One region of the Micromonospora sp. CNZ296 genome, then DNA from elsewhere that is predicted to be linked to it. Evidence: riboswitches for the same ligand, from Rfam matches in the RefSeq annotation. Region 1 holds a riboswitch; the other holds the start of a gene.
The links. A riboswitch is a leader RNA that binds a small molecule or an ion and turns the genes downstream of it on or off. The one in region 1 is predicted to bind glycine.

Region 1 (7,591 bases):
GGCCAGCTGGTTTGCCATCCCTTGATCACCTCAATGGCGACAGTGGTGACGGTAGCGATCGCCACACCGGCCGGACAGGCCTGGCCGTGCCCCTGGCGAGCGTGGCCGTCACCGAGCGCAAGCATCGCCCCGTGAACGTTGACACCCAGGTACAGGGTCGCGCCCGCACGCGCCTCGGGGATGTCGAGCTTCCCGCCGTAGAAATCAGGCACCATGGTGGACCGAGCCTCGAGTCTCCCGGGAGACACGCCTATGGTGCCGATAGTCGGCTCCAGCGGCAGGTCCACTGCATGGTCCGTTCTCGTCGACTGGAACCGGACCGTTCCAGCCCGACGGTCTATCTCGTAGAACCAGACCCGCGCCTCGACCGGTGCGCCAAGCGCGAGCGCTCGCACACCGGTTCCGAGCGCGCCGATGTGTGGAGGCGTGGACGACACCCCCCAGTCTCGCGCGGGAACGACCGAGACGATGTGGATGGCGAGTGTGTCACCGGGCTCGGCCTCCTCGATCAGGAAGGGTCCGGAGACCGGATTCAGATGCGGCGTCTCCAACATCCAGGACGACAGGTCGGTCGCACTGCGAAGCCGGCCACCGAAGCAGTCCTCGGTGTACACCTCCAGCACGTCACCGGAGCGCAGATGCGCGACTGGTATCCGACCCCCGAACGTGTAAGCGAGTTGTCGCTCGGCGGGCCGATGACCGATCTTCCCCATGACATCACACTCGTCCCTCGTCATGCTGCTTCGTCTGGTAACGGCCCGCCGGACCACGTCCCTTGCCGCAACGCATCGCGGTCCTCCATGAAGTGCGCCGCGGCGCGGCCCAGAACGATCGGCGATCAACGCGCCGCATCGCTCCCGGATGTCTGCGTGATCTGCTCCCGCGCCGGAACCGGTCGCAACGAGACTCCCCGCCCCCGAGCGGTGTGCAGGTATTTCGTGCCTGTCGAGCGCTCGCCCAGCTTGCGCCGCAGACGGGACAGCAGGACGTCCAGGGACGCCGCCGACGGCAGGCCCTCCGCGCGGATCCTCGTCCGGAGCTGCGACCGTGGCACCACCCGGCCGGGGTGCTCCGCGAGATAGGCGAGAAGCTCGAACTCGGTACGCGTCAGCGCCACGGGTCGTCCGTCCACTGAGACGCTGCGACCTGCCACATCGATGCGAAGAGCGCCGACCTCGGACGGCGCCGGAGGCGGTGCCGGCGGAACCCGGCGCAGCAGAGCGCGGACGGAGGCGTCAACCACCGCGGGTGGACACGGCTTCGGCAGGAATCCGTCTGCGCCGGCGCGCAGCATGCGGACGACGTCATCATCGATACTCCTGATGCTGTGTGCCAGAACCGGGCGGCGGGACGCGACACACAGCAGGCGCATCAGCAGCAGCCCGTCCACCGCCGGCACGACCGGGTCCACGATCACGACATCCGGCCTCCGGTGGGTGTGGCAGGTCAGGTCGGACAACGTCCGCCCGCTCTCATGGAGGGCGATCTCGGTGACCAGATGACCGAAGCGCGTCAACTGATCGCCGAGTAGCCGCCGATAGCGATGGTCTTCGTCGATGAGCAAGATGGTCGCCATGGTTGCCGTCCGGTGTCTGAATCGTGAACACCTGGACGATCGCACGACCGGACCGCCCGCTTTCATGTCATCTGTCCATCACGTCGCCTGATCGATCCGACGACCCTCGACGCATCGCTCACAGGTTCCGGTAAGGCCCAGGCGGGCCACCCTGACCACCCGCTGTGGACTCGTTGTGGCCGCTGGAGCCGCCTGGCTAGCGTCCACCCCCCAAGCATCCATCGAAGTGCGTCAGCGCCTTTGCTGGATCACACCCTCGCCCATGAGGAGAGAGCATGTCTGGACACCCATTGCGGCGAAGACTAGGTCAGCTGATCGGCGTGCTCACCGCGCTGACGCTCGCCTGCGGCGTCATCGCGCCGCCGGCCGCCGCGAACTCGGCGCGGCCCGTGCCACCCGGGCAGCAGGCCAGGAAGGCCGATGCGGCACCGCCGGCAGCGGGCGATGCGACTGTTCGGGGCAAGGACCGGGTAGACCATGTGAGCGAGCAGGCGCTCCCCGTACACAAGCGCCCGCCGCAGCCGGCCGCGAAGGACGCCGCCCGTGTCGACTACGACCGCCCGGCAACCCCGAAGCGACGCGCTCGGCCGTCGGACGCCGGGTCTCGCGCCGCCGCTGCCGCCTGCAGCACCGCAGACTTCACCAGCCGAACGGGGTCGGCGCTGGTCAGCCAGATCAAGGGATCCACGGTCGACTGCATCAACAGCCTGTTCAGCCTCTCCGGCAGCGATGCCTACAACGCCTTCCGCGAGGCGCAGATGGCAAGCGTCGCGTACGCGGTGCGCGACGGCTCGCCCGGCTACCCGGGTAACCCCTCCACCGGCATGCCCCAGCTCGTTCTCTACCTGCGGGCCGGCTACTACGTGCAGTGGTACGACACGAGCGTCGGAACCTACGGGCCGGCACTCCAGACCGCGATCCGCTCAGCGCTCGACGCCTTCTTCGCGAACCCACGCGCCTGGGACGTGACCGACGCCAACGGTGAGACCCTGGCGGAGGCGGTGACGCTCATCGACAGCGCACAGGAGAACGCCCGATACCTGTTCGTGGTGAACCGGCTCCTGACCGGCTTCAACTCGTCGTACACCTCGTCCTGGTACATGCTCAACGCGGTCAACAACGTCTACACGGTGCTGTTCCGAGGCCACCAGGTGCCCGCGTTCGTCTCCGCCGTGCAGGCCGACCGCACCGTGCTCGACAACCTGTACAACTTCGCGAACACCCACGCTGGTCTTCTCGGCACCGACAACGGCTACCTCACGTCGAACGCGGGCCGGGAACTCGGACGATTCCTGCAGCACGCCCCGCTCAAGCCCATCGTGCGGCCGATGGCGTCGGCGCTTCTCTCGCGAAGCAACATGACCGGCCCGACCGCGCCGCTCTGGGTCGGCGTCGCGGAGATGACCCAGGCATACGACGTCGCCAACTGCTCCTACTACACCACCTGCAACCTCTCCGCCCAGCTGACCAGCTCTGTCCTGACCATCAACTACACATGCAGCCCGTCGATCAAGATCGTCGCGCAGGACATGACCTCGGCTGAACTGAGCCAGTCCTGCACCAGCCTGAAGGGCCAGGACGCCTACTTCCACAGCCTGGTCGCAGACAGCGGGCCGGTGGCAGGCGATGTCAACACCGACATCGAGGTTGTCGTCTTCAACTCGAGCACCGACTACCAGACCTACGCGGGCGCCATCTACGGCATCGATACGAACAACGGTGGCATGTACCTGGAGGGCAACCCGTCGGACCCCAACAACCAGGCAAGGTTCATCGCCTACGAAGCCGAGTGGGTCCGGCCGGCCTTCCAGATCTGGAACCTCAACCACGAGTACACCCACTACCTCGATGGCCGGTTCAACATGTACGGCGACTTCAGCGCCAACATCACCACACCTACCATCTGGTGGATCGAAGGCTTCGCCGAGTACGTCTCCTACTCCTACCGGAACGTCACCTACACCAGTGCCCAGAGCCAGGCGGGCAACCACACCTATGCGCTGCGCACGCTGTTCGACACCACCTACAACAACGACCAGACGCGCATCTACAACTGGGGCTATCTGGCCGTGCGGTACATGATGCAGTCCCATCGGCCGGACATGACGACAGTGCTCGGATACTACCGATCGGGGGCATTCAACGCCGCCCGCACGTACCTCACCAGCACCATCGGCTCACGCTACGACGCCGACTTCGACGCCTGGCTGACGCGCTGCGCGGCAGGGGATTGCGGCGGGAGCACCACGCCGCCCCCGACCAACCAGCCGCCGTCCGCCTCGTTCACCGTGGCGACCAGTGGGCTCACCGCCACCTTCACCGACCGGTCCTCGGACGCCGACGGCAGCATCGCCTCCCGGCAGTGGGCCTTCGGGGACGGGAGCACCTCGTCGGCCGTCAACCCCAGCAAGACCTACGCTGCGGCCGGCACCTACACCGTCTCGCTGACGGTCACCGACAACCAGGGGGCGACCGCGAGATCGTCCCAGACGATCTCGGTCACGACGGGTGGCGGCACCACCGTGCCGGAATGCAGCGGCACTGACACGCGTACCCTCGACCGCAACTGCCAGCGCAGTGGACGCTCCGCGACCGCGGGCAACTACGACTACCTGTACATCTACCTGCCCGCCGGCGTCAGCACCCTCACCATTGCCGTGGCCGGCGGCACGGGCAACTGCGATCTCTACTACAGTCCGTCGAGCTGGGCCACCACCAGCAACGCCACCCGCTCCTCCGCCGGGGCCGGCAACACCGAGTCGCTGGCCATCCCCAGCCCGGCCGCCGGCTACCACTACATCAGCCTCTACGGGAAGACCGCCTGCTCTGGCACCACGGTGAGCACGCGCTACTGAACCACATGTGATGGGTATGAGTTCGCCGCCCGGCGGGAGTTGCCGGGCGGCGCGCCCGCCTGGCCTGTGGCCGCCGCGCCGCCTGCGGCCGCGTGCATAATCTCGGTCATGGGCATCGATGTGCGCCACCTGCGGGCGATCAGTGCCATCGCCGAGGCCGGAAGCGTGACCGGCGCCGCCGCCCGCCTGGGCCTGTCACAGCCCGCGCTGACGGCCCAGGTGCATCGGATCGAGAAGACGGTCGGTGGGCCGCTGTTCGTCCGAAGCCGTACCGGTATGCAACCGACCGAACTCGGCAAGCAGGTGCTCCAGCGCGCCCGCGTCGTGCTGGCCGAGGTCGACGCGCTCGTCGAGGACTTCGGCGACCGGCACCCCATTCCAGGTTTGCTCCGACTCGGCACCGTCCACATCGCCTGCGCGGGCAGCCTCGTACGCCACGTCGCGGAAGCGTTCCCGGATCCGGAGATCGCGCTGCAGATAGAGCCGTCCTCGCGACTGTTGGTGGAGGCGCTCACCCGAGGCCAGTTGGATGCCGCGTTGCTGGGCATCCTTGAGGGCTTCGAGCTGCCGATCGGTCCCACGCTCACCAGCCGGCCACTGATCCCCCGTTACCCGATCTTCGTCGCCATGTCCGCCTCCCACCCGCAGTCCCACCACGAGCAGGTGCGGCTGGCCGACCTGAGAAACGAATCGTGGGTGTGTCCGCCGGGGCCGGACGACGGCTCACTCGCCTCGCTGCGACGGGCCTGCCGCGCCGCAGGTTTCGAGCCGAAGATCCGGTACGAAGCGCCGAGTGGCGCCGCGCACCCACTGGTGGCCGCCGGAGACGGTGTCCGGCTGGTCGACCCGACCTGGGCCCCGGCCGCCGGGACTCGGGTGCTGCCGCTGCGCGGGGAGCCGCAGTTGCTGGCCAGGCTGATGGTCGTCTGGCGGCGCGATGCGCTGACCTCTGCACAGAGCAGCGCTTTGTTCCAGGCCATCACCCGGGCCTACCTGGATCACGTCAACGACAACGCTGCCTTCGCCCGATGGTGGCGGGCCAATCCCCACGCCCATCCCGCAGCGTCGTAGCGATCCGACGGCGATATATAGGCATCAGCTATGGGCAGGATGATGTTGACGCGGTATGTGCCGTCACCTAACCTGCGAATGGCCCACAACTACATAGACACCATTCGAACCTGCACGGGAGAGACTCCGTTCATTCGGAGCGCCGAAGGAGCAAACTCCCAAGAAACTCTCAGGCCCCATTACCGTGCAGGCGAGGTGACTCTGGAAAGCAGACGACCGTCGTCTCACCCACGGTGCAAGCCGCTGACGCAGCGGTGAAGCTCTCAGGTCAATGACAGAGCGGGAGGCAACCGACCGTTCGACGCCGCGTGCGTCGGGACGAGGAGCGCCCCCGTGCACCAGGACCCTGCGGCTCTGCTCCGCTCACCTCTGCATGCATCACATATAGGACACGGAGCTCGATTCACCGACTTCAGCGGCTGGCGGATGCCCCTTCGCTACGGAAGCGAGCTCGCTGAGCACCGCGCCGTACGCGAACAGGCCGGCCTCTTCGACCTCAGCCACATGGGGCAGCTCGAGGTATCGGGGCCGGAGGCCCCGACAGCACTGAACTACGCTCTGGTCGGGCACCTGTCTGCCGTACCGATCGGTGGCGCGCGCTACACCATGCTCTGCGACGCCGCCGGCGGGGTGCTGGACGACCTCGTTGCCTATCGCCTCGCATCGAACCGGTACCTGCTGGTCGTCAACGCCATCAACACACGCGTCGTACATGCGGCCATCAGGACCCGTTGTGCGGACTACGCGGCCTGGGCCGCCGACCGCACGAACGAGCGGGCGATCATCGCGGTGCAGGGGCCGCGCGCCGCCCCCATCGTGGAAGCCCTGACCGGTACGGGACTCACCCGGCTCCGCTACTACACCGCAGCGCTACTGGACATCGACGGTCGTCCAGCCGTCGTCGCTCGTACCGGCTACACCGGCGAAGACGGCTTCGAACTGCTCGTACACGCCGAAGACGCGGTGCGCACGTGGGAAGCAGCGCTTGTGGCCGGTCGGCGTCACGGCTTGACGCCCACAGGGCTGGCGTGCCGCGACACCCTCCGCATCGAGGCTGGAATGCCGTTGTACGGCGCAGAGATCGGCCGTGACGTCACCCCGTTCGATGCCGGGCTGGGGCGGGTGGTGTCCTTCGTCAAACCAGGCGACTTCGTCGGACGAGCCGCGCTGGCCGAGGCCCACAAGAGCGGCGTTACCCGTCGGCTCGTCGGCCTCGTCGCGTCCGGGCAGAGAATTCCCCGAGCGGGCCAGCAGGTGGTGACGCTGACCGACGACGGCCATGGTGCTGATCCGGTCGGCCTCATCACAAGCGGCACCCCTTCACCCACATTCAAACGGCCGATCGCGATGGCCAGCATCCGTGCCGGCACCAGCGACAGCATCCGGCTGGCCGTGCAGATCAGGGGGACCACCGAGCCGGTCGAGATCGTCCCTCTTCCGTTCTACCGTCGTCCGCGGTGATCCGCGGCCATTCCTTGCGAGGGTTCAGCGTCATGAACGTACCGGAACACCTGAAGTACAGCCTCAACCACGAGTGGGTCAACGACTCGGTTCAGCCGGCCGAAGTAGGCATCACCGCGTTCGCCGCCGAAGCGCTGGGTGATGTCATCTATGTGCAACTGCCCGAGCCGGGGAGCCACCTGACTGCCGGTGACGTGTGTGGAGAGGTCGAGTCCACGAAGTCGGTCGCGGAGCTGTATCTCCCGGTCAGCGGAGAGGTCGTCGCCGTCAACGAGGCGGTCATCGCCAATCCGGGCCTGATCGGCGCCGATCCGTACGGCAAAGGCTGGCTCCTGCGGGTCCGGCTGGCGCAGATGCCTTCCCTGATGTCGCCGGACGAGTACCGCGCCTTCTCCAACGAGTCGCGGTAGGCCCCGATGGCAGCCTTCGACGATGATCTGGCCGACCTCGACCCCGCCGTCGCCGAGGCGATCGGCCGGGAGCTACGCCGGCAACACGAGACCCTGGGCATGATCGCCTCCGAGAATCTCGCGCCCCGAGCCGTCCTTCAGGCGCAGGGATCGGCCCTCACCAACAAGTACGCGGAGGGCTACCCGGGACGGCGCTACTACAGCGGATGCGAGCATGT
Region 2 (7,591 bases), on a different contig from region 1:
CCGCCGCCGCCGTGCGGGATGCAGAACGTCTTGTGCAGGTTCAGGTGCGACACGTCCGCCCCGAACCGGCCCGGCTTGGCGAACCCGACCAGCGCGTTGAGGTTCGCGCCGTCGACGTACACCTGACCGCCGGCGTCGTGGACCTTCGCGCACAGCTGGGCGATGCCGGTCTCGTACACGCCGTGCGTCGACGGGTACGTCACCATGATCGCGGCGAGCGCGTCCCGGTGCTTGTCGATCTTCGCGTCGAGGTCGACCAGGTCGACGTTGCCGTCGGCGTCGCAGCCGACCACCACGACCCGCATGCCGGCCATCACGGCTGACGCGGCGTTCGTGCCGTGCGCCGACGACGGGATCAGGCACACGTCGCGGTGGCCCTCGCCGCGCTCCCGGTGGTAGCCGCGGATCGCCAGCAGCCCGGCCAGCTCACCCTGCGACCCGGCGTTCGGCTGCACGCTGACCGCGTCGTAGCCGGTCACCTCGGCCAGCCAGCCCTCCAGCTGCGCGATCAGCTCCCGGTACCCGGCGGTCTGCTCGTCCGGCGCGAACGGGTGCAGGTGCGCGAACTCCGGCCAGGTGATCGGTTCCATCTCGGTGGTGGCGTTGAGCTTCATCGTGCACGACCCCAGCGGGATCATGCCGCGGTCCAGCGCGTAGTCGAAGTCGGCCAGGCGGCGCAGGTAGCGCAGCATCGCCGTCTCCGAGTGGTGGCTGTGGAACACCGGGTGGGTGAGGAAGTCCGACGTGCGGGCCAGCCCGTCGGGCAGGGCCGCGTCGGTGTCGCCGTCGAACCCGTCGACGCCGAACGCCGCCCACACCGCCTGAAGGTGCGCGGGCGTGGTGGTCTCGTCGCAGGAGACGCCGACCCGGTCGGCGTCGACCAGCCGCAGGTTCACGTTGCGCGCCGCGGCGGCTGCGACCACCTCGGCGGCCCGGCCCGGCACGGTCGCGGTGACGGTGTCGAAGAACGCGACGTCCGCGACCTGCACGCCCCCGGCGCGCAGCCCGGCCGCGAGCCGCGCCGCCGCCTCGTGGGTACGCCGGGCGATGGCGCGCAGCCCGTCCGGGCCGTGATAGACGGCGTACATGCCGGCCATCACCGCGAGGAGCACCTGGGCGGTGCAGATGTTGCTGGTCGCCTTCTCCCGGCGGATGTGCTGCTCACGGGTCTGCAACGCCAGCCGGTACGCCGGGTTGCCGTCGGCGTCGCGGGACACCCCGACGAGGCGGCCGGGCAGCATCCGCTCCAGGCCTGAGCGCACCGCCAGGTAACCGGCGTGCGGCCCACCGAAGCCCATCGGTACGCCGAACCGCTGGGTGGTGCCGGCGGCGATGTCGGCGCCGATCTCGCCCGGCGGGCGCAGCAGCGTCAACGCCAGCAGATCCGCGGCGACCGTCACCAGCGCGCCCACGCCGTGCGCCGCGTCGACCAGCGCCCGGTGGTCGCGGACCGCGCCGGAGGCGCCCGGGTACTGCAGGTGCAGGCCGAAGAACTCCGCCGGCAGTTCGTCACGCTCGACGTCGACCACGCGCACCTCGATGCCGAGCGGCTCGGCGCGGCTGGCGATCACCGCGACGGTCTGCGGCAACGCGTCGGCGTCGACCACGTACACCGGGCTCTTGCTCTTGGACGCGCGGCGGGCGAGCGTCATCGCCTCGGCCGCGGCGGTGCCCTCGTCGAGCATCGACGCGTTCGCGGTGGCCAGGGCGGTCAGGTCGGTGACCATGGTCTGGAAGTTCAGCAGCGCCTCCAGCCGGCCCTGGCTGATCTCCGGCTGGTACGGCGTGTACGCGGTGTACCAGGCGGGGTTCTCCAGCACGTTGCGGCGGATCACCGCCGGGGTGTGCGTGCCGTGGTAACCCAGGCCGATCATGGACACGGCGACGGTGTTGCGCGACGCGAGGGCGCGCAGCTCGGCGACAGCCTCCCGCTCACTGGCCGGGGCGGGCAGGTCCAGGGTGCCGTGCCAGCGGATCACCTCGGGGATCGCGGCGTCCATCAGCTCGTCGACGGAGCCGTAACCGACGGTGTCCAGCATCCGGCGTTCGTCGTCGCGGCCGGGGCCGATGTGCCGGTCGGCGAACTGCTCTGCGGTCATGCGCTGCGCTCCTTGGTGGGGCGAGGTCGACGGGTCGGCCTCCCCCTGAGTCGCGCTGACGCGCTCCACAGCGCCTGCCCACGTGGTCCTTTTGCCTGAGAGGTTCCGGGGAGAATCTGCCCCTTCGGCGCCGTCGGATCGACGGTCTCTCCCACGTGGGTGGTACCGGCACTTCCCACGCTACCAGCGGGCGTGTTTCCGGCTCATGTCCCGGGGGTTGATCACACCGGCGCCGGCGCCGCCGCCACCCGGTCGGCCAGCGCGCACAGCGTCGCGCCCAGCGGCGCGTCCAGGCGCAGTGCCGCGTACCCGTCGCCGCGGGTGACGCCCTGGTTGACGATCGCCACCGGGATGCCGTGGCGGGCCGCCCGCAGCACGAACCGCCGCCCCGACATCACCGTCAACGACGACCCGAGCACCAGCAGCGCCCGGGCCCGCTCGACGAGCGCGAAACAGTCCGCGACGCGGGGCGCGGGAACCGTCTCGCCGAAGAACACCACGTCCGGTTTCAGCATGCCGGTGCCGCAGACCCCGCAGTCGACGGCGCGGAACCCGGTCACCGCCTCGTCGGGCAGGTCCACGTCGCCGTCGGGGTTGACGCGCGCCACCCGCGCGTCGAAGCCCGGGTTCGCCTCGGACAGCCGCCGATGCAGCTCGTCACGGCCGGTGGCGTTACCGCAGTCCAGGCACGTCACCTCGTCGAGGCGGCCGTGCAGCTCGATCACGCCGGTGGCGCCCGCGGCGGTGTGCAGCCCGTCGACGTTCTGGGTGATGATCCCGCCGAGCAGCCCGGCGTCCTGCAGCCGGGCCACCGCCCGGTGCCCGTCGTTGGGCGCCGCCCGGGCGATGGTCTGCCAGCCCAGGTGGCTGCGCGCCCAGTACCGCCGCCGGGCCAGCGGATCCCGGGTGAACTCCTGGTACGTCATCGGGGTGTGCCGGCGCGCCGCGCCACTGGGCCCCCGGTAGTCCGGAATGCCCGACTCGGTGGACAGGCCCGCGCCGCTGAGCACCACCACGTCACCGGCGGCCACCAGCCGCGTCAACTCCTCGAACGCCTCACTCACCCGTCCATGCTCCCTCGCCGGACCCCGCACCTCCCACCCGTGCGGCGGTCGCGCGGCGGGGTGCGGCCAGGCGGGCTAGGTTGAGCCCATGCGCGTCGTCATCGCCGGAGGGCACGGAAAGATCGCCAAACTGCTGGAGCGGGAACTGGCCGGACGCGGAGACGCCGCGCTCGGACTGATCCGCAACCCCGACCACGCCGCCGCGCTGCGCGCCGCCGGCGCCGAACCCGTCGTGTGTGACCTGGAACACACCGACGTCGACGCCCTCGCCGCCCACCTGGCCGGCGCCGACGCTGTCGTGTTCGCCGCCGGCGCCGGACCCGGCAGCGGCGCCGCCCGCAAGGACACCGTCGACCGCGGCGCCGCCGTGCTGCTCGCCGACGCCGCCGTACGAGCCGGGGTACGCCGCTACCTGCTGGTCTCCTCCATGGGCGTGGACGCCGCACCGTCCGAGGGCACCGACGACGTGTGGGCGGCGTACCTGCGGGCCAAGAAGGCCGCCGAGGACGACGTCGCCGCGCGGGACCTCGACGTGACGGTGCTGCGGCCCGGCCGCCTCACCGACGACGAACCCGCAGGCCGCATCACCCTGGCCCGGCACGTCGAAGCCGGCGCGATCAGCCGCGCCGACGTGGCCCGGGTGCTGCTCGCCCTGCTGTACGCCCCGGCCACCGCCGGGCACACCCTGGAACTCGTCGGCGGAGACACCCCCATCGCCGACGCGATCGCAGCCGTCGCCGCCTGACACCCGCCGGCGCGTCCCGGCCCGCCGTGCACACGGGCCGGGACGCCGCTCAACGCTGGTGCCGCGACAACGCCGGCTGCGGCGCGGTCCCGCCGCCCTGCGGCAACTCCCGCGCGATCCGCTCCATCGTGCGCGACAACTGCTCACTGCCGTCGTCGAGGTGCCGGGCCGCCGCCTGCATGTGCGAGATCATCATCTCGCCGAAGATCCGCAGCGCCTCACGCGTCGCCACCGAGTCGTCGAAGCCGCTCCCGGCGGTACTGCGGTACTCCGTCACCGCCCGCTCGGCCTCCCGCTTCGCCTCCTCCGCCGCCGCCCGCATGTAACTCTCGTACTGGGTACGGGCGTACTCGGCGACCCGGCGGGCATAGTCGTGGGCCTGCGCGATGATCTGCTCGGCCTCCCGCTGCGCCGCCGACAACAGGTTGACCTCCTTCGCCGCCGGCGCCACCGCCGCCTCCGTGCTCGGGATCACCCCGTGCCGGTGCAGCTCCAGATGGTCGTTGAGCCGCTCGTTCTCCGCCCGCAGGTTCGCCACCTGCGCCGCCAGCAGATCCAGCTCGTCGGCCACCTGCAACCGGAACCGGTCCACATCGGTCTGGTCGTAGCCGCGCCGCGTGAACGCCGCCGACCCGAACTCCCACCGCCGGACCCGGTCCGAGGTCAACCGCACCTGCACCGGACCGGACACCTGCTGCGCGTCGTAACTGCTGATCGGACCCGCGCTCACCGGCTCACCTCCGACTCGTCAGCCCCCGTCATCGTCCGCCACGCCGGGCCGTACCAGTGCTTGCCGTAACCCTCGTGGTGCACCTGGCCCGGCTGGAACCCGGCACCGGTCAACGCCGCCACCGAATGACCCACCATCTCGTCCGAGCCGCACACGTACACGTGCCGCGACCGCCAGTCCCCGTCGGCCAGCACCCGGTCGGCGATGCGCACCGACTCGCCCGGCCGGGCCGGATCCGCACCGGCCACGTACGACACCCGCAGCCACGGATGCGTCGCCGCCAGCTTGTCGATCGCCTCGCTGTCGTAGAACTCCGTCCGCGAACGGGCACCCACGTACAGGTCCACCCGCCGGCCCGAACCCTCCGCCGCGACCTGCTCCACCAGCGCCTTCACCGGCGCCCAGCCGGTCCCACCGGCCAGCAGCAGCAGATCCGACGACCCGGCCTGCCACAACGTCAACCGGTCGCCCACCGGCGACGCCAGGTGGATCTGGTCACCGGCCGCGCACCCGTACACCAGACGCGACGACACCACACCACCCGGCGCGGCCCGCACGTGCAGCTCCACCGTGCCATCCGGACGCGGCGCGTTCGCCGGCGAGTAGTACCGCCACGACCGCACCGCAGGATGCGACACCCCGATCGACTGGCCGGGCGTGAACGGCAACAGATACTGCGGGCGTACGGTCAGCACCGCCACGTCGAACGTGCGCTGCTCGTGGGTCAGCACCTCCGCCACCCACCACGGCGGCGACTTCGACTCCGCGGCCTGCGCGCCCTCGGTCATCACCTGCGCGACGAGCCCGTACGCGGCGGTCCAGTCAGCCGCCAGCTCCTCCGTCCACGCCTCACCGCAGAAGTGCCGCAACGTCGCCAGCAGCGCCTCACCGACCGCCGGGTAGTGCTCGGCGCGCACCGCGAACTTCCGGTGATCCGCGCCGAGGTCCCGCAGGAACCCGACCAGCCGGTCCACCTGATCCACGTGGGACACCACATGCCCCAGCGCGGCCACCAGACGGTCCCGCTGCCCGGCCATGTTCGTGGGGAACATCTGCCGGGTCTCCGGATGCGCCAGGAACAGCGTCGAATAGAAGTAGAGCGGCACCTGGTCGCCGTGCGCGGCGACCAGGGACCAGCTCTGCTTGAGCCGTGCGACGTCCACGCTCAGGCGTCCCCCGCCGACACGACCTGCTCCCGCACCTGCCCGAGCACGACCTGCACGTCGGCGATCACGTCCGCGGGCACGCCCAGCTCCACCAGCGTCGCGGTCAGATGCTCACCGACCTTCGCGTAGTGCTCACCGGTGATGTTCAGCGGCTGGTGCGCCTCCTCCAGGCCACGGCCCGCGTACTCGTTGGGACCGCCGAGCACGACCGCCAGCATCAGCGCCAGGTGCCGCCGCTGCTCCACCATGTCCACGTCGGCGAAGTAGCCGGCCAGATCCGGATCGGCCAGCACCTTGTCGTAGAACAGCTCCACCGCGGCCTTCACCGCGGCCGCGCCGCCGATGCGCTCGTAGTGGGAGATCGGGGTGGTCTCGCTCGTCACCGTCATGCTCGGTCCTTCCACAAGGGGTCCGCGGGCAGCGCCGCGGCAGGGGCTCGCCGTCCGGCGCGGCGTCACACAGCGTTCCGCCGTGACGTCGACACGCCGACGACCGGAACGGACCATAGCGCGCCCGCAACGACACTTCACGCCGACCCTGTCCTGATCCCGAGAACTGTCAATCACGGACAGTCAACAACGCGACCCGAGTCGGTGGACGCACCGCAGCCGGTCACACACAGGCCGTCAACACGCACGACGTACCGTCCTTTTCGGACATCACGCGCACACATGCCGTGACCTGCGCCGACCCTCACCCGGACCGGTCCACACCGTCCGATCACCTCAGCCCACAGGCGAGGACCACACCCCGTCACCAAAACACGAATCGCGCCACACCCTTTTTCGGGCGCGGCGCGATCCCGTCAACGAGACGCGACGCAGGTCACCCGGCCCGGCGCCGCGCCCGGCGCGCCGCCAGCTCGTCACCCACCGACTCCGAGTCCGACTCCGGCTCCACCACCGGCACGGCCGGCTCCTGCCCACCCACCGGCTCCGCCGGCAGATGCGACAACGAACCCTGGATCTCCTTGAACGCACCACCGATCGCGATGCCGAACACCCCCTGGCCGCCCTGCAACAGGTCGACCACCTCCTCCGGCGACCGGCACTCGTACACGGTCGTCCCGTCGGAGATCAACGTGATGCCCGCCAGATCGTCCACCCCACGCGACCGCAACGCCTCGATCGCCTTGCGGATGTTCTGCAACGACACCCCGGCGTCCAGCAGCCGCTTCACGACCTTCAACACCACCAGGTCGCGGAACGAGTACAACCGCGACGTCCCCGAACCCGACGCGTCGCGCACACTCGGCACCACCAGCGCCGTACGCGCCCAGTAGTCCAACTGCCGGTAACTGATCCCCACCGCCGAACACGCGGTCACACCCCGGTAGCCGACCTCGCCGTCACCGGCCGGATCGGCCCCCACACCCGCCTGCTGTTCCGCACCCGGACCAGGATCCCGTGGCTCGTGCATCCGGACCAACCTCCCCGCGCCCGTGGCGGTGCCGCGCCGACTCCCCGTACGCGCACCCCTCGACACGGCAACCCTAACGCCGCCCCCCGGACTTCACCCGCAGAAGACACCGCGACACGCCGCGCCACCACCCGGCAACAAAAACACACGGCGGCCGGCCGCCACCTGCCGTGACAACCACCGCCGCGCCGACCCCGGCCACCCGGCCGGGACACCTCAACCCGCGAAGTCCTCCGGACGCACCTGCTCCAGGAACTCCCGGAACTTCTCCACCTCGTCCTCCTGCTCGTCCGGGATCACGATCCCCGCCTCACTGAGGACCTGCTCCGCACAACGAATCGGAGCACCCACCCGCAACGCCAACGCGA

Region 2: another riboswitch for glycine. It lies ahead of gcvP (aminomethyl-transferring glycine dehydrogenase); the one in region 1 lies ahead of gcvT (glycine cleavage system aminomethyltransferase GcvT).

What each region holds. Positions count from the first base shown of each region.
Region 1 covers NZ_VISW01000048.1:2,279-9,869, reverse strand. Annotated here, with positions in the region: gene FB455_RS33745 (acetamidase/formamidase family protein) at 1-737, opposite strand, end outside; gene FB455_RS33740 (response regulator transcription factor) at 839-1,576, opposite strand; gene FB455_RS33735 (collagenase) at 1,897-4,431, shown strand; gene FB455_RS33730 (LysR family transcriptional regulator) at 4,540-5,502, shown strand; glycine riboswitch at 5,608-5,697, shown strand; gene gcvT (glycine cleavage system aminomethyltransferase GcvT) at 5,836-6,963, shown strand; gene gcvH (glycine cleavage system protein GcvH) at 6,996-7,373, shown strand; gene glyA (serine hydroxymethyltransferase) at 7,380-7,591, shown strand, end outside.
Region 2 covers NZ_VISW01000014.1:151,829-159,419, forward strand. Annotated here, with positions in the region: gene gcvP (aminomethyl-transferring glycine dehydrogenase) at 1-2,099, opposite strand, end outside; glycine riboswitch at 2,173-2,263, opposite strand; gene FB455_RS23040 (NAD-dependent protein deacetylase) at 2,321-3,163, opposite strand; gene FB455_RS23045 (NAD(P)H-binding protein) at 3,252-3,908, shown strand; gene FB455_RS23050 (DivIVA domain-containing protein) at 3,958-4,638, opposite strand; gene FB455_RS23055 (globin domain-containing protein) at 4,635-5,801, opposite strand; gene FB455_RS23060 (group I truncated hemoglobin) at 5,804-6,193, opposite strand; gene FB455_RS23065 (MerR family transcriptional regulator) at 6,630-7,223, opposite strand; gene FB455_RS23070 (bifunctional nuclease family protein) at 7,440-7,591, opposite strand, start outside.